Rhodopirellula baltica SH 1: one gene and its partner. The protein of the gene in region 1 interacts with the protein of each later gene in a pairwise test. Links are inferred from orthologs where the notes say so. Each region holds a gene or a part of one and is shown on either strand. Other genes may lie near its edges. The genes, in order: accC and ribD.

Region 1 (9,101 bases):
TGGGGTGTGCCGGCGATCATTCCGCTGTTGGTCAGCGTGGCGTCATCGAGTGCCCGGGCGAGTCCAAAGTCGCTGATCAAGACACGACCGTTGCCCTCTTCGATCAAAATATTTGCGGGTTTGATGTCTCGGTGGAGCACGCTGTTTTTATGAGCGGCGGACAATCCTTCGGCGATTTGCAAGCCGATTCTGACGACCTCGGTCAGTTCCAGCGGGCCTTCGCGATCCAGGCGTTGTTGCAGGTTTCCGCCGTCGATGCAGGGCATCACCAGGTAGGGCAATCGAGCGCTCGGGACGACGCTGTAAATCGGCACAATCGCAGGGTGCACAATCGCCGCGGCAGCTTGGGCCTCTCGCATGAAGCGTGTCCGCGCCGCACCAACGCCAGCAAGGTGTGGGGAGAGAACTTTGATTGCAACCGGTCGATTCAGTTCCGGATCCATGCCTCGTAGCACGACGCCCATACCGCCTTGTCCGATCACACTGTGAATCGAGTATTGATCCAAGGTGCCAATTGCACGCGTGTCGTCGACGGCGTCTGAGTGTTGATCCCGCAGTGGTTGCAGCAGCGGACGGATCCAGTCCAACGACGCGTCGAAGGATCGCTGGGGCTGGGCTGGATCGCTTGGCGGTTGGCTAGTAGGCCGGCTGCTTTGGTCGATGAATGTGCTCTTGCTGAGGACTTCGACGGTTTCGTCCCACCACATCGGCTCGCCGGCGATTGCTCGCAATTGCGATCGGCAGCGTTCGCAATTGCTGAGGTGATACTCGATGCGATCCGCTTCGGGAACCGGTAATCGCTCATCGAGCAATTCACGCAACTTGTCCATTTCAAAGTGTGGGTCTTGCTTGGCAATCATGATGCGATCAATCACTCAAACGTTGGTGGACAAGTTCACGAATCCGTTTGAGGATTCGGCACCTGGCGACATAGACCGATCCCTCGGTAATGCCCAGTTCGGAGGCGACGGCCGCGATGGATTGGTCCTCCACGGCAGTTCTCCAGAACGCGATCCAGTTCTTTTCGCCCGTTCGCGATCGCACTTTGCTGGCGGCCCAGCGAAACAGCTGTTGCCGATGATCCCGATCGAACTCGTGGGACAATTCCGCATCCTGTTGGAAGCCGTCGAGGCCTCGTTCGTTGGACGCAGCGGCGTCGATGATTCGGACGATGCTGCTGCCGCCGGTCAGTTCGCGGCGAGATTGAACGGATCTCAGTCGGTCGATGGTTGCGTTCCGCGTGATTCGGCTGAGCCAACCGCGAAAGGATCCTTGGCCGGTCACGTCAAACCGCTCGATCGCACCAGCGACCGACATCAGGATCTCTTGCACAATTTCACGAGCATCCGCGTCCTGCACGCCACGCCGCTTGACCAAGCGGTAGATCACCGGCTCATAGATTGCGGAGAACTCGGCCCAGGCGAATTCGTCCTTGGAATCACGCAGTCGCAAAAGTAAGCTTTCGCGAGTGGTTGGTTCGGCGGCGGTGGAATCAAAATCCAAAACGCAGTTCCAGGTAGGTGGACCGACTGTTCAAAGAGTCTCACGGATGTCCGAGCCAAATATTACGCCTAATTTCAGAAGATGGCGAAAATCCTGGTGTTTGCAGTGGAGAGTGTGTTTTTGCCGGGCCTCATCGGTGATGCTGGCGGATCCAGTTGGCCGCGTCGGTGAGGCTTTCTTCGAAGGGGCGGATCTTGTAGTCGAGTTCGCTTTGGGCTCGCGAGCTGTCGTAGTAGTGGTATTGGCTCGACATGCCGACCGCTGCGCTGTTGAAGTCGACTTCATGGGGCAGCAATTTGCCGACGATGTCGCCTGCAACGCCCGCGATCCATCGCTGAGCTGGTCCGGCACGCATGATTGGCTGGCGGGCTCCCATCGCCTCGGTCATCGCCTTCCAAAGTTCGAGGTACCGCATGTTGTGGCCGGCCAAAATGTATTGCCGGCCGGACGGGATTTCATTGGCGAGCAACTTTTCCGCGGCGCGGATGGTGGCGGCGGCCACGTCTCGGGAATCGCAGGTGCTGTTGCCTCCTGAGGGAGAAAGAGGGCGCCAGGCCTTGCTGACTTCGAGAAGCATCCGACCGCTACTCGGTTTCCAGTCCCACGGTCCGAGCATGAATCCTGGGTGAACCAAGACGGCTTTCAAGCCATCTTTCACACCTTGCATGACGGCTTCGTTTCCGGCCCGTTTGCTAAGAACGTAGCTGCATGGGACTTGGCCGCCCGCGTGATCCAGCGGGGTGTCTTCGTTCGCGACGCCGTTGCGGTCGGCAATACCCAGTGTGTTGACGGTGCCAACGTGAACGAGTTTGCAATCGTGATGCAGGCATGCATCGACAATGGTTTGGGTGCCGTCGCGATTGACCGCCATGCTGTCGTCGAGCCGTTTCCAACCAAGGTGGATCATGCCGGCGGAATGAATGACGGCATCGCAATCGGACATGGCGTTTTCGATCGCTGTTTGATCGAGCAAATCGCCGTGGGCGAATTGGGTGTTGATCCCTTCGAAAACTTGGGGATCCGGTTCGCCTCTGACGAGCGCGATCAGGTCATGACCGGCGTCCGACAGTTGGCGAAGGATCGTGTTGCCCAGCAAGCCTGTGCCGCCAGTCACAAAGACTCGCATGGTTATTCCTTGGGGACCAACGGAATACAGAGTGACATAGGCTTCCAGTCTGTTGTGATGCAGGGAAACACAGGCTGGAAGCCTATGCCACATGAATCGACGTTTTGGGTAGCGGAACTCGTCAAGAGTTTCGATCTGCATCTTAAATTGCCGAAAGTCTTGGCGACTTCCGCTACGGCCAGGACCACATTTCCTAGCAGTGACGCAACACTAAGACGTTTGGCCTTTGTAGTTCCGGTCGACGAACTTGGTGTCGACGGTGCCGTTCACAAACGCTTCGTTCTGCAGGATCCAGTTATGGAATCCGACCGTTGTGGTGATCCCTTCGATCTGCAGTTCTTTCAAGGCTCGTAGCATCGTCGCGATGGCTTGTTCTCGCGTGGGACGATGGACGATCAGTTTGCCGATCATCGAATCGTAGTACGGAGGAACCACGTAGCCGGACTTCACGTGTGAATCAAAGCGAACGCCCATGCCGCCGGGCACAAACATCGATTCAATTTTGCCGGGACACGGTTGGAAGTTCTTGGTGGGATCTTCGGCGTTGAGTCGACATTCGATCGCGTGACCGGTGCATGTCAATTCGTCTTGACGGAACGACAGTGGCAATCCCGCGGCAACTCGAATTTGTTCTTGGATCAAGTCGACTCCGGCCACCATTTCGGAGACTGGATGTTCGACTTGGATCCGAGCGTTGACTTCGATGAAGTAGAAGTTGTAGTCCTTGTCGACGATGAACTCGACCGTGCCCGCACCGGAGTAGTCGGCACCGGCGATCATTCGCACGGCGGCGTCGCAGATTGCTTCACGACGATCGGCGGGCAAGTCCGGGCTGGGGGCTTCTTCGACGAGTTTTTGGTGACGTCGTTGGACGCTGCAATCGCGTTCAAAAAGGTGGCAGACATTGCCGTGCGTGTCCGCAATGACTTGCACTTCGATGTGACGAGGTTGCTGGATGAATTTTTCCAGGTACACGCCGCCGTTGCCGAAGGCCGCGATGGCTTCGTTGCGAGCTGCTTCGAGTTGGCTCTTGAGGACATCCTCGGTCTCGGCGACCCGCATGCCTTTGCCGCCACCACCGGCGGTGGCTTTGATCAAAACGGGAAAGCCAATTTCTTTGGCTGTGTCGATGGCTCGATCGAAGTCCGCAATCAATCCGTCACTGCCGGGAACGACCGGGACGTTTTGAGCGATGGCCATGGAACGAGCGGTGTTTTTGTCGCCCAATTTGTCCATCGCTGTTGGCGACGGCCCGATGAACTCAAACCCGCTGCTTCGGCATTGCTCGTTGAATTGAGCGTTTTCCGCCAGGAAGCCGTATCCGGGGTGGATGGCATCGACGCCGGCAACTTCTGCCGTGGCGATGATGCGATCGATTTTCAGATAGCTGTCCGCACTGCGATTGGTTCCGACGCAGTAGGCATGGTCCGCCAGTTTGACGTGCATGGAATCTTTGTCGGCTTCGCTGTAGACGGCGACCGACTCGATGCCCATTTCACGGCAGGCGCGAATCACACGCAGCGCAATCTCGCCTCGGTTGGCGATCAAAATACGTTCGAACATGGATCAGCCGTCCACCTGGACGCGGAACAAAGGTTTGCCGAAATCGACGGCTTGTTGATCGCCAACGAGCACTTCAACGATCTTTCCACGGCACTCGGCGGGAATCTCGTTGAAGACTTTCATGGCTTCGACAATGCACACCACGGTGTCTTCGCCAACGACATCACCAACCTGAACAAACGGCGGTGATTCTGGGTTGGCCTTGGAATAGAACGTGCCCACCATCGGCGAATTGATTGTGATGGTACCCGCCGTGTCAGCGGGAGCATCGCCGCCGGACGCCGCCGGAGCGGCGGAAGGTGCAGCGGGAGCGGCCGCGACAGGAGGTGCCGCAACGGGAGCGGGAATCATGGCCGGAGCCGTTCCACCACGCGTCAGTTTGATGCGATCTTCGCCCTGCTGCAGGTCCACTTCGTTCAGTTCGTGTTGTTCCATCAACTCGACGATCTGGCGAATCCGATCGATGTCAAACACATCCCCGCCGTCGGGTGTTTCCGATTTCATACGAAGTCCGATACCTGCAAAGTCCAATGTTTTTCGAATCCAGAACGGACCCGATCAACCTTTTCTGATTGAAGAGTAAGTTCGCAACGTTTTACACAACAAGGCGACAATCATCGAGACCCTTCGGAAGGGTGCTCAGTCGTTCAAATCCATCAGCTGTCACGAGGATGTCATCTTCGATGCGAATTCCAAATTCCCCCTCGAAATACACCCCGGGTTCCACGGTGAGGACCATCCCTTCGCGGAGCACATCGGTGGACATCGGTCCCATGCGTGGATCCTCGTGAATTTCCAAGCCAAAACTGTGTCCAAGCCCGTGTTTGAAGGCGTCGCCCAGGCCGGCATTCTGAAGGACTTGGCGAGCGGCTCGGTCGACTTCGATGGCTTCCACGCCATCTCGAATGGCTGAAATCGCGGCTTCTTGAGATTCCAGAACCGCCTGGTAGGCGGCTTCAAATCGATCGGCGGTCGCTGAACGCACGTCCGCTTTGTGCAGCGTTCGAGTCAAATCGCTGCAATACCCGTCGACACGGGCCCCCCAATCGATGAGCAGAGTCCGGCAATCCGCCAAGGCAATGTTGCGAGGGTGGTAGTGGGGCAGGGCACCGCTGGGCTCGGCACCTGCGATCACATCAAAAGCAACGCCGGACGCCCCCAGGCTTCGCATGGTCGCTTCCAATTCGTGAGCGATTTGCAGTTCGGTCATCCGCGGGGTCAGTTTGTTGGTGACGCTGAGAAAACTTCGCTCGGCAATCGAAATCGCTCGCCGAATGGTCGCCAATTCGTCGGCGTCTTTGATGGAACGCAGCGTTTCGACCAAACCGGACGTCTGTGTCCATTCCACGGATTCGATTTGTTCTTTCCACTGATGCATCGTGGAAACTTGCACGTGGTCGGCTTCGAATCCGATCGTTTTCAACGACGAATCAGCCAAATACTCGGCCAGCAGCGCCACCAAAGTTTGGCTGGGTGGCCGAATGGCACTTTCTAGAGCCGGGCATTCTTCGGCAATTTGTGTTTCGTAGCGACGATCGGACAGCAAGGTGGCTTTGCCGTCGGGACGGACCAGCAACCAAGTGCTGTCGCCGGTGAATCCGCTGAGATATCGCACGTTGACTTCGCTGCAGATCAAAATCGCGTCCATCGGTTGGTCCGAATCGGCGATGGATTGCACAAGTCGTTCAATACGCTGAGTCATGAAGTCGATATCCAGTGGTGAAGTTGAGTTGGTAGTTTCGCGGCGGAGCGTTTCGACTGGCCAGAAAAGCATCGCAGCAGCCGTCTGGCGGCCGGCATTGTGGGCCGAAATTCGGCACCTGTCACCCGTTGGGCATCGACTGATATCATGCCGACGATGGAACGCGAGCCCCCGTGGCTCAATCCCCGATCTTTTCCTTGTTGAATCCACCCGCACATCCTGATGAAAACTGACGAACTGCGCGAAAAATACTTGGCGTTCTTTGAGACCAAAGGTTGCGTCCGCCAACCCAGCGACGTGCTCGTTCCGGCTTGGGATCCATCGGTTTTGTTCACTCCCGCGGGGATGAACCAGTTCAAAGACCACTTCCTTGGAAAGGTCAAACTGGATTTCACTCGCGCGACCACGTGCCAGAAATGCTTGCGAACCGGTGACATCGACAATGTGGGCCGGACCGCGTTCCACCACACGTTCTTCGAAATGCTGGGCAACTTTTCGTTCGGCGATTATTTCAAAGAAGAAGCCATCCACTGGGCGTGGGAATTCCTGACCGACAAAAAGTGGCTGGGCATCCCCGGCGAGCGTCTGACGGTCACGGTCTACAAAGATGACGACGAAGCGTTTGGCATTTGGCACGACAAGATCGGATTGCCGACCCAACGCATTTCGCGAATGGACGAGGACGAAAACTTCTGGCCCGCGTCGGCACCCAGCGAAGGCCCGGACGGAGTCTGCGGTCCCTGCAGCGAGATCTATTACCAACTGGAAGACGGCAGCGACGTCGAAATTTGGAACTTGGTGTTCACCCAGTTCAATCGCGTCGGCACGCCCCCGGACAACTTGCATCCGTTGCCCAGCAAGAACATCGACACCGGCATGGGACTGGAACGAACCGCCAGCGTCCTGCAGGGAGTGCCAACGAACTTCCACATCGACAGTCTGTTCCCGATCGTCGAAGCCGCGTCGGAAGTCTGCGGCGTGAAGTACGAATACGAAAGTGACAATGGCCGACGCTTGCGCCGGATCACCGACCACGCGCGAGCCAGCGTTTTCGCGGTTCATGAAAATGTGTATCCCGGCCCCAAAGACGCTCGGTCGGTCATCCGCCGTTTGATTCGTCGCGCGGTGCTGGACGGCTATCAAATGAATCTGCGTGAGCCCTTCCTGTACAAGTTGGTCGAAGCAGTTGCGGACGCCTCCAAGGCCGCTTATCCAGAGCTCGGCCAAACGACTCAGCGTGTCAGCGAAGCGATTGAATCGGAAGAGAAGGCTTTCTTCTCAACGATCGACGGTGGGATGAAACGCATCCATCGTTTGTTCGAAGAGATGAACGACGAAGCATCCGTGATGGTGCCCGGTGCAGAAGCCGCTGATTTGCTGACCACCTATGGCGTGCCGCCCGAGTTGGTTCAAACCCTCGCCGCCGAACAGAACTTCACCTTCGATTGGTCTGGTTTTCGGGAAGCGATGGACAAACACGCTGACGAAAGCGACGGCGGACAACGTGTGCTGTTCCAAACTGGACCACTGGAAACGTTGAAAGAGGCTCTGCGAGAAACCCCATTTGTTGGTTACGAACAAACGGAAGCCACCGCGGTCGTCAAAGGCATCATCACCGGCGATGGCAAAGGCAAAGGCGACGACGGGCAACTGCTCAGTCATCTTGATCGCCCCGAAGATGCTGTCCTGCGATTGGTTCTGGATCATTCGCCGTTCTACGGTGAATCCGGTGGCCAAGTTGGCGACATCGGTGTGATTTCCAACGACAACTTTGAGTTCGAGGTCATCGACACTCAGCGGCACGCGTCGATGATCGTTCATCACGGTCGATTGATTCGTGGGAAGATCAACGAAGGCGAAACATGCACGGCAAAGGTTGATGTCGAAAACCGCACGGCGTTGGCACGAGCCCATAGTGCGACTCACATTTTGCACCACGCATTACACACTCATGTTGGACGGCACGCCGAACAACAAGGCAGCAAGGTTGAACCGGATCGCTTGCGGTTTGATTTCACCAACCCCAAAGCCATCGACGACGAGACGTTGGTCAAGATCGAACAAGACGTGCTTGGCATGGTCGGCAAAGGCGATGAAATTCGCTGGGACACCGTGTCGCTCGCCGATGCTCGTGAAGCCGGCGCGATGATGTTGTTTGGTGAAAAGTATCCCGACCCATGTCGCATGGTTTCGATGGGAACGTTCAGTCGTGAACTGTGCGGTGGAACTCACCTGACCAACACCAAACAAGTCGGTTCGTTTGAGGTCGTGGTCGAAGAAAGCGTTTCCACGGGAACTCGCCGGATCGAAGCATTGACGGGCGAGCGTGCCAAAGAACACCGCGAGCAAACGCAAGCGTTGCTGAACGAGGTGGCAGGCAAACTGAATTGCGATGCTTCGGTGGCTGCTGCGGCCACGGTGGCGTTGATCGAAGAAGTTCGCCGGCTGAAGAAAGAATTGTCGTCAGGCAAAGCTGCGGACTATCCCGCTGAATTTGTCTTTGATGCCAAGGCTGCGAAAGCGGAAACGACCGACATCAGCGATTACAACGCCGTGCGTGCGGCGGTTCGCGGTTTGACTCGCCGTTTGAACGTTGCGATCACCGATGTGCTCAGTCGCTTGGATTCGCTGTTGGCCGATCGATCGAAGCTGGTCGAGCAACTCAAACAGGTGACCGCGGGCGGTAAGATTTCCGCGGATGACTTGATCGCAGATGGAACCAAGGTCGGCGACACGTTGCTGATCGTTGCTGAAACGCCCGGTGCCAACCCCAACATCATGCGAGGTTGGATCGATCAAATTCGCAAGAAGAGCGACACGCCAACCGCAGTGCTGTTGGCTTCGTCGATGAACGACAAAGTCATGTTGGTCGGTGGACTGAGCCGAGATCTGGTTGATCGTGGTTTGAAAGCCGGTGACTGGGTCGGTGCGGCGGCCAAGGTGGTCGGTGGCAGCGGCGGTGGCCGGCCGGATATGGCTCAAGCCGGCGGCAAAGACGCCAGCAAGTTGCCTGAAGCACTCCAGCAAGCTCGCGAAACGATGACCGAAAAGCTGGGCTGAGAGCATTCCTTTTGCTCGCCTGAAACTGACCGCGTCGCCCAACGAATGTAGAAGGTTCTCCTCCTGATGACTGAATCGAACGAGCTGACTCCCAATACCTTCTACATCGAGGTGATCGGTGCGGGACTTCCCGAAGTGGATGGGCTC
Region 2 (9,143 bases), 1.3 Mb from region 1 along the record:
ACCCCCGGGTCACGAGATTGATCGCACTGAATCAGACCGCTTGGCGAAGGCTTTGCAAACTTTGCATTGCCGGTCTGATTCTGCATCTCGTTTGCAACCATCAAACGGTCATCGCCCAGGACGCTCCGCGATTTGACATCGTGGAGGGAATGATCGACGAAGACAAATTGATCGCGGAGCCGATCGCCATATCTTCGTTGCCCGCACCGAGCGAAGAAATTGCTGGGTTGCTTGAGGCGGGGCAGGTTCAATTCATTTCCGGCGGCCCGCGTCCATCGGAAACGTACGGTCTACGATCAACCGGTTTCATCAATCGAGAGTTCGATGCTGAAACGCGTTTCAATCTTTCTTATCACTTCGTCAGTCGTTGTCGGTGGTGGTGGAACGAGGAGGGCATCGTGGTTCGAGTTCGCTACCCCGAATTGAAACTCAAAGTCGACCACACGGTTTGGTTTCGCCGGCGACCCGATGATCTCAGCCAGTTCTGGAATCTGAAATTGGTTCAGCACGAGATGGACCACATCCGGCTATCGACCGACCCTCGCGTGCTCAACCGATTCGAGACCGCGGTTCGCAAGGACGAGAGCCTGCGGTTCAGTCGGTCCGAGATGCGATCGGTGCTCGGCGACGATGCCGTTCCCGAACGGAACAATGGCCCTAGTTCAAACCGTGGCCCTGATTCAAACAATCGAACGAGCCGAAACGACCGGTCACGAGGCTTATCAGCCGACCAAGTTCGAATGCTGATCAACCAGCGCGTTCGAGATCACTTTGACCGAACCGTTCAGCTGGTCGAGATTCGGTATCGAGAACTCGATCGCCAGACCGCCCACGGATCATTCCCCATTCCCGAGGATGGTCCGCTTCGCGGTTGGCTCGACCGGTCGGCGACCGACCCGACCGACGAACCCGCAGAGGATCCGCCCTCGCGATAGCGAGCGACGATCCACTTGCGTATGCATTGCGTCTGCCGTGGGAATTCGGTGATGCGCTGAAACGCTCGAAATTCGTTTGCCTGACAATCCGACGGCAGATCGCATCTTGGGACACATCGTTCCGCGTGGTAAGTTGCCAGCTTCACTCGCTCACTCGGCAGCCAAGCTGTCCGCACGCCTCCATTTATTGCGACTGTTTATGTCCATCGACACCTACTCGATATGCCCTTGCGGTAGCGGCAAGAAGATCAAGTTTTGCAAATGCAAGGATTCCGTACACGAATTGGATCGTGTGCTGAAGATGATCGATGGGGGCCAACTCGTCCCCGCTTTGGACCGATTGAGCACGATCCTGGAAGAACACCCCGACGCCGCTTGGGCTCTCGCCATTCGCGGCCGCTTGTTCATGGATTTGCGTGAATACACGTCCTTGGAAGAAAACGCGGACAGATTCCGTCGTCTCCAACCATCCAACCCGTTGGCACTCACGCAGAGTGCCGCCGCAGCCCTTTTCCGCCAGGATTTGTCAGCTGCGACCGAGCTGATGCTGGAAGCGTTGACCGAAAGCGGTCAAACCGTCGATTCCTTCGTCTTGGACGTCGCTTCGCTCCTTGCATACGCATTGGCTGGCAACGGAATCCTGCTGACTTCCCGCGTTTATGCCACGTTGGCATTGGTTTCCACCGGCTATGAAGACAGCCGGATGGCGGCCAACGTCCTCCAACAAATCAATGGCGACCCGTCGGTCAACCAACTTGCCAAAGCCGTTCCGAACCTCATTCCACCACCGGAAAACGCGGACTGGGTTGAACGCTACGACGAAGCTGCTTTGTTGCTATCCAATAACAAGGTTGCCCTCGCACAAACCAAATTTGAATCGCTCCAGCGCTCCGCTCCGCTTCAGCCAGCCATCCTGTCCGGACTGCTCAACTGTGCCATCTGGAGAGGCGACCACGCAACTCAGACCGAAACGCTGGTCAAGCTTTCGCAATGCGAAGAACTGAGCTTCGACGAGCGTGCTCGTTTCCTCGCGATGTCGCAAATGGCCAGCCCCGATGCCGATGGCCTGGCCGTCGATCACCTGGAACTCAGTGCTGACGTCGAATCGATCGACGAGTTCCAAATGGCGATGATCGCTAACCCTCGTTTTGAGGAATTGCCCGCTGACGCCTTGGAATCAGTCAAACGCGAAGGCGATGTCGCACCTCGCTCCGCTTTCCAAATCTTGGACAGCGACGTCCTTGGCGAAGGCGAAAAGCTGACTGCTGACAACATTCCAGTTGCCCTCGCCGCAGTGTTCCTGTTCGGCCGTGAAACCGACCGTTCCGCTCGCCTTCAAATCATCGGCTTGCCCGCGACCAAGCGAGCCCAGGTCGAAGAACTGATGCAGCAAGTCGCTCCCAACGTGGAGTGGGTCGAAGCGGAAGAGATCGGCAAACTGCCTCTGACGATGATCGCAACGCCTCAGATTGGTGGGATCCGTCCAGAAAACCAGTCCGAATTGGATGCAGTGGTCAAAGAGCTGATCAGCCAACGCGTTCCGGAAACACTGTCCACGACTCCGGTCAAAATGCTGGGTGGTGTGTCCTTGAAGGAAGCCGCCAGCGACGAAAGCAAGACTCTGCTTCGAGCTGCGATGATTCGCTACATCGAAGGCGAAGACAACTTGGTCGCTCGGGACGAAAATCTGATCAATCGCCTTTGCGAAATCGGCAACGTGCCGAAGATTGAACGCAAAAAAATCACCGGCGACGAACTTGAAGAGATCCCCGGCAGCGATTTGGATCGTATCGATCCATCGGAATTGGATCCTGAGAACCTGATTTACCTGATCCAGCGTGCTCAGCAAATATCCGCCACTTCAATCGGCCGCCGGGCATCACTCGCTCTGTTAGAAGCCGACACCGAATCGGTCGACGAAGGTCGCTTCATTGGCGCGAAGATCATCGCCTACTCGTTCCTGATGCAGCGTGCAACGGAATCCGACGTGGCGGTCGACTACTTGGACAAAGCCAAAGCTTACGCCGAGGAACACAAGCTCTCCGACGCGTCACTGTTGCTGGCGGAACTCGGACTGCGTTTGCGTCGTCAAGAGATCGACCTGTTCCAAAACACCGTTCAGGCGATTGTTCAGAAACACAGCGACAATCCCGAAGTCATGGGCCGGTTGCAACAAATCCTCGCTCAGCTCGGACTGATCAACCCCGACGGGTCGCCACGCCAAGCCCCCGGTATGGGGCCAGCCGCACAGGAACCCGCCGGCGGCGGACTTTGGACACCGGATGGCGACGGTGGTGGAGCGGCCCCCGCCGGACCAGCGGGTGGCGAGGCTTCTGGTGGAAGCAAGCTCTGGGTCCCCGGAATGGACTGATGCCAAGCGAGACCAACGCGGCCCCGAATGGTCATTCGGCGGTTGATGTCCGCTGGATGACCGAAGCCATCGAATTGGCATATCAGGGCCGAGGCAAGGTTGAACCGAACCCTCCGGTCGGCTGCGCGTTGGTCCGAGATTCGGTCTGCATCGGCAAAGGATACCACCAACGATTTGGGGGACCTCATGCTGAAGTCGAGGCCCTGTCGAGTTGCGATGACGCCACCGGAGCGACCGCGTACGTTTCGCTCGAGCCATGCTGTCACCATGGCAAAACGCCGCCCTGTGCGGATGCACTGATCCGAGCGAAAGTCGCTCGAGTCGTGGTATCGGTGGTTGATCCATTTGACCAAGTTGACGGTGGCGGAATTGAGAAACTTCGTGCCGCAGGCATTGAAGTCGTCACCGGCATCGCAAAGGAAGCCGGCGAGGAACTGCTCGCCGCGTATCTCAAACGCGTCCGCACTGGCATGCCCTGGGTCATCGCAAAATGGGCGATGAGTTTGGATGGGCGCATTGCAACGCAAACGGGCGAGAGCAAGTGGATCACCGGTCCAGCATCTCGCGGTGCCGTGCATGAACTACGTGCCAGCGTCGATGCCATCGCGGTGGGAATGGGGACAGTCATTGCGGACAATCCTTTGCTGACCGTTCGGCTGTCCGAGCTTGCAAAAGTTTCCGCGGCCAAGAGTACTCACACCGAGGATCGATCCAACCAATTGGTTCGGTTGGTTTATTCCCGCTCGCGATTGCCGGATCTGCAAAGCCAGCTTGTTCAGACCGCTTCGCAGACGCCCACCTGGCTTATCGCGGGACCACAGATTGCCAACGCGGATCTCGCACGACTGGCGGATCACGACGTCGAGACTTGGCAATGCGAATCCGCTGATCCAATCGAAATGGTTCAGCAGTCTCTGCTTTGGCTGGGCAGCAAAGACAACCCACGCGGTCTCGCAATGACCCACCTGATGGTTGAAGGCGGCAGCCAATTGCTCGGCAGCTTTGCCGCCGCGGATCAGATCGATGAGGTACACGCCTTCATCGCTGGCAAATGCATCGGCGGACGATCAGCCCCTGGGCCACTGGGTGACCCTGGGATCAAAGCCTTATCCGATGCGACGTCGCTGCGAATGAGCCGCGTGGACTCATTCGACAACGACGTGCGATTGATCTATCGCCGATAGGTTGGGCCGATTGCAACTCAGTTGCCAAATCCGCCGCCGCCTCCGCCGATTCCACCGCCAGCACCACCGCCGCCGCCGATTCCACCAGCTCCGCCTCCAGCAGCTCCACCACCGGCACCACCGCCAGCTCCGGTATCGCCAGAAACGAAGTTGAACGTCGTGACATCACTGATCTGAGAGAAGATCGGGGCCGGACTGATTCGAACATAACGTCGATCAGCAGAGATGATTGCCAACGTGGTCAACGAAGCACCTTCAGGCAAAGTAGTAATAACCGGCATATAACCAACTCCACCCTGCGGGTTGAATCCATTGATGCCATTCACTCCGCCGGTTCCGATCGCTCCGCCGGTTGCCCCTGGGATCAACGATGGATAATCGCTGAAGAATTCTTGCAGCAATTGGCGATTGTCACCCAGTGCATTGGCGGGTTGATTGTTCAAGCCACCACCGGCTGCCGGGCCGATGAATTGCCCCAACATTTCATGACCCACGTTGCGTCCGAAATCAGCCAGATGCTCCACTTGGGCATCGGCGAGCTTCTCTTTGCGTTGACCTTCTTTGACCTCAAAGATCACCAACGCGTTTTGTTCCATCAATGGAATGTCCTGACGAATGAACTTTTGCTCAGGACGTCCCACATCGGTCAAAATCTCAACGGTTACTTTGCCAGTCGAAACGTTGCCCCAGATACGACGCAGCAAGACGCGGTACTCACCTGAGAAACCTTTGGGGCACAAGTAAGTTTCCGAGACCTGTCCGGTGGCATCGTCGTTGGCACCTGGGTAAGCGTCGCCGAGCAAGGTACCGCCACTGGTGCTGTTAGGCGAATCCAATGAGCAAACCGTTCCCGATGGTTCTTCAACGGCCAAGTCAATATCAGCATCACCAGTCCAACTCACTCGTACGATCGCGTCATGAGATGCGGCACGACGCAGAGCTTCACTGAACTGCTTCGCTGACTCGTTGTCACCTTCGGCCAACAACTCTTGATGAGTTGCACGGGCCACCAAACGAGCTTCTTCGACCAAAGGTTGGAACTTATCGCTCCAAGCCAATCCCAGAACACCCTCGCAAGCCCAAGCCAGATCGGCAGGTTGATCCAAACGTTTTGCCAGCCGAAGCCCCATCACGTAAGGTTCGCGGCGGTCCACGTCGGCTGCCGAGATTTGACGGCATAGCTTCATCGCGGCGGAGAGCTGCCCCATGTCTTCCAATCGAGCAGCAACGTTCAGCAGATCTTCTGGCGTTTCAGCAAAGTCAGCAGCGGAAAGCAAAGCTCGTTCGACATCGGCATCGGGTGCATCAGTGGCGGCCAACGACAACGCATAGGCCTGGTACATCCAAGGCTGAATGTGTCCGGCCGAGATAGCACCTGCGATGACCGCACGAATCTCATTGAAATGATCCTTCGCGGCGGCTTTGTCGCCAGCTTCTTCTGCTGCCGATGCCTTCACGTTCAGATGCGACACGGTGGCACGAACTCGACGATCCAAGATCGTTAGGTCCCGAGCCGATTCAACTTTCCAGTTGGCGAAATGCTCGGACCAAACCTGATCCAACGACTTTCCTTCTGGAACTTCGAGACGAATCGCACGGTCGATGTTTTCGATCACTTCGCCATCGGAAGACTTCGGAGTGGTCGCAGCAGCAGACGAACTGGTTTTGGATCGGAGCGAGGCGTCATCAGGTACGACAAACATACCACCGCCGCCTCCCATTCCGCCCATACCGCCGCCGCCCATGCCACCGCCGCCCATGCCGCCACCCATGCCGCCGCCCATGCCGCCACCCATGCCGCCGCCCATGCCGCCGCCCATGCCGCCGCCGCCACCGAGGCTAACGATAGGCACGACCAAGTCACCGACGGGATAAACCTTCGTGACCAAGTTGTCTTCGGCTGCGGTCACGGTGGTGATGTTCAGAACTTCGTCCTTGATCATGTAAGTCAAGTTCTGATCACGGAGCATCAATCGCAGGAATGATCGAAGCGAAACGTTTTCCAGCGAGATGTTCACCGGAATGTCTTCGGACAAACCTTCACCTTCCAGACTGAAGACGTCGATTCGAATCGGGATCTGACGATCTTCACTGATGATTCGAATTGCATCATTCAACGGAGTGTCGGGAAATGAATAGGTGACTTCATCGGACAAACTCGCTTCGATGCGTTGTTCCGTTTCGCTGTCGCCAACCAACTCGATTGAACCGTATCGTTCGATACGACGACGGCTCAGGCGTTGCCAGGTCTCAGCTTCGGGGTAAACGATCGGTGGATCATCGACGAATGGAACCGCCGACTTCAGCACCAACGAGAATGCGTCCACGAAGTTACGTTGACGCAGTTCGCGATAACGACGGTCACGAGCATAGGTTTGCAACGCAAGTGTTTCGTCAGTCACGTGACGTCCGAGAACACTGTCATCGGTGATTGTGTCGCCAGCCAAGGCTGCCATTTCCAAAGAAACGCCACCATCGGCTTCGGTGTAGCGACCCTCGTCGATCAAAGCGTTCATCTGCGAAGACAATCGTTTCAAACGATCTTCACGTCGATAGGTTTCTTGCAGCAAACGAGCCGATGCGGTGGCACCTGCTGCGAGCTGTTCGAGGTTGGCTTCCTGTTCAAGGAAATCGGCTTCACGAGCGCTGGCAATCTGAATCGCCGAGCGAACTTGGCCGAGCAATTCACGACGCAGTTGCGGATCGATATCAGGCGTCGTCTCGACACGCGAAAGCAGGCTTTTCAGACTGCCGGCGACACCAACAGGGTCTTGGCGAATCAATCGACGTGCTTCACGCAACTGAGCGCGGACTTCGCCTCGCAAACGACCTTCTTCTCGTGAACGAAGTTGCTCGAAACGCCCCAACAAATCGCCACCGTCTTCTCGCAATTCATTGTCACCAACGACAGGCCCGAAGCCGCCATCGAACTGACCTCCGCCTCCCATGGCTGCGCCCGGATTTGCTGGAGCAGGATTCGCTGGTGCGACATCCGCGGGAGCACCGAAGACATCGTCGTTAGCACCAAAACCGGCGTCAGCAGCAGGAGCGGCATCGACTGCTGGTGCTGCGGGAGCCGGAGTTTCTGCAGCAGGTGCTTCTGCGGCAGGAGCGTCCATCGCTGGTGTATCATCAGCCGCCGCACCAAAGACATCGTCTCCATCGGTGGGCTCTGCGCCGAATGGGCTATCCGCAGCGGCATCACCACCGCCACCAAAGATGTCATCGAATGGGTTGTCATCACCGTTTTGCAAGATCAATCGCTTGCCTTCCGGGGTCGCCATCTTCAGGACCGCTTTTGCCTCCGCGTTATTCGGGTCGGCTTGCAATGCTTCTAGAGCAACCGCACGAGCACCTCGCATGTTGCCTTGTTGCATCGCCATCGTGGCAGCGTTAGCCAACGACTCTGCGCGGGCCGTCATCGCTTGAGCCGTTTGTCGCAGCATCGGCGAACCAGCGGTTGCCAACAACAATCCGCGAGCGGTTTTGTGCTCTTCGATCAGACCGGTTAGGAAAGCGAAGTCAAGGTTGTCCGACTCGACGCTCGAGTTGGCCTTGATTTGAATATCGCTGTTCAGCGTGCCACCGACCAAATTGATCGACACTTCTTCAACGGACGAATTCAGTTGTCCCAAATAGATCGAATCGCGATCCAATCGCAGAGGCGGCAAACGTTTGCCGTGAACCCAGTCGATGCTCGCGTCCGATTTGATTTCAGAAATCCAGATGGGCGACATCACGGCCGCGTCAGCGACCAAATCAGCGATCTCGGCTGGCGTTGCGTCGGTCCCCACGACCCCCAGAACACCACCGGTTTGATTTGCCAAGACGCCCATCATTTCCACGTTCTTCGTCGGCCCGATTGCGACCGAGTGAACGGCGATATGATCGTTTCGCAAAGCATCAATCAGATTCTCAAAACGCGAAAGGTTCTGAGCCGCATCAATCGAAGAGGCATCGCCGATATAAACGATCGAGCGAGTTCGTGATTCAGGACGACCGGTCAACGATGCCCGGACGGTATCCAAAACCGACACCAAGTTCGTGTTGCCCAGCGGCAAACGCGATGTCAGTTTCGCAGTCGCGGATGTCAAATCGCTGCCGCCGGGAGCAGCAAAACCACTGGTCAGCTCGTTCGCCTGCACGTCCGCGGCAAACAAAGCCACACGTACGTCACGCTCGCTGACCGAATCCAATGCGGCACGAACAGCTTTCAAAGCGTCTTCACGATACGCTCCCACTTGGCTGGCCGACGTATCGACGACGATGACAATGTCACCGGCGGACTGTCGTACCGCTCGAAGCATGGCATCCTCAGCACCCGGCTGGATCGAAGCTGCGATCGATTGACCGCCCTCGTCCGTGGTGTGAGCAACGACGCGAATGGTCGCTTCAGAGGAAACAGATTGGGATTCGGTCGCCGGCGGTGCTGCCGCCGATACCGCGGTCGCCATGACCGCCGACGTCAACAAGGCCGACAATTTGCAGCCAAAAGTGGAAAAGATCTTCATCGACAACTCAGAGAAGGAGTGGGGACCAGAGGAGAGATGCTGGGATGCGTCGGGTGGCAGGTTCATCGTAATTCTCGGCGAAAAGACGCGGGACGAGACAGCGAAAAGCCATGCGCGGACCACTCAGTCTATTTCTGGAAAC

What was found.
Region 2: the proteins of accC (region 1) and ribD interact in binary tests that used the Escherichia coli proteins (3 or more experiments, as listed by UniProt). The link is inferred for Rhodopirellula baltica SH 1 from one-to-one orthologs.

What each region holds. Positions count from the first base shown.
Region 1 is NC_005027.1:4,556,958-4,566,058, reverse strand. What follows is about bases 2,017-4,973. They hold accC (acetyl-CoA carboxylase biotin carboxylase subunit), read right to left. Parts: upstream 4,193-4,973; coding sequence 2,840-4,192; downstream 2,017-2,839. Other genes in these bases: RB_RS17465 (aminopeptidase P family protein), read right to left, coding at 4,788-4,973; accB (acetyl-CoA carboxylase biotin carboxyl carrier protein), read right to left, coding at 4,196-4,696; RB_RS17480 (NAD-dependent epimerase/dehydratase family protein), read right to left, coding at 2,017-2,629. Outside these bases: RB_RS17490 (serine/threonine-protein kinase), read right to left, coding at 1-860; RB_RS17485 (RNA polymerase sigma factor), read right to left, coding at 868-1,503; more of RB_RS17480, read right to left, coding at 1,634-2,016; more of RB_RS17465, read right to left, coding at 4,974-5,894; alaS (alanine--tRNA ligase), read left to right, coding at 6,117-8,954; RB_RS17455 (nucleoside monophosphate kinase), read left to right, coding at 9,021-9,101. UniProt on the Escherichia coli protein: This protein is a component of the acetyl coenzyme A carboxylase complex; first, biotin carboxylase catalyzes the carboxylation of the carrier protein and then the transcarboxylase transfers the carboxyl group to form malonyl-CoA.
Region 2 is NC_005027.1:3,214,586-3,223,728, forward strand. The notes cover bases 2,399-5,397. They hold ribD (bifunctional diaminohydroxyphosphoribosylaminopyrimidine deaminase/5-amino-6-(5-phosphoribosylamino)uracil reductase RibD), read left to right. Parts: upstream 2,399-3,305; coding sequence 3,306-4,490; downstream 4,491-5,397. Other genes in these bases: RB_RS12440 (tetratricopeptide repeat protein), read left to right, coding at 2,399-3,306; RB_RS12450 (hypothetical protein), read right to left, coding at 4,508-5,397. Also shown: RB_RS12430 (M28 family peptidase), read left to right, coding at 1-21; RB_RS12435 (hypothetical protein), read left to right, coding at 18-935; more of RB_RS12440, read left to right, coding at 1,012-2,398; more of RB_RS12450, read right to left, coding at 5,398-9,001. UniProt on the Escherichia coli protein: Converts 2,5-diamino-6-(ribosylamino)-4(3h)-pyrimidinone 5'-phosphate into 5-amino-6-(ribosylamino)-2,4(1h,3h)-pyrimidinedione 5'-phosphate.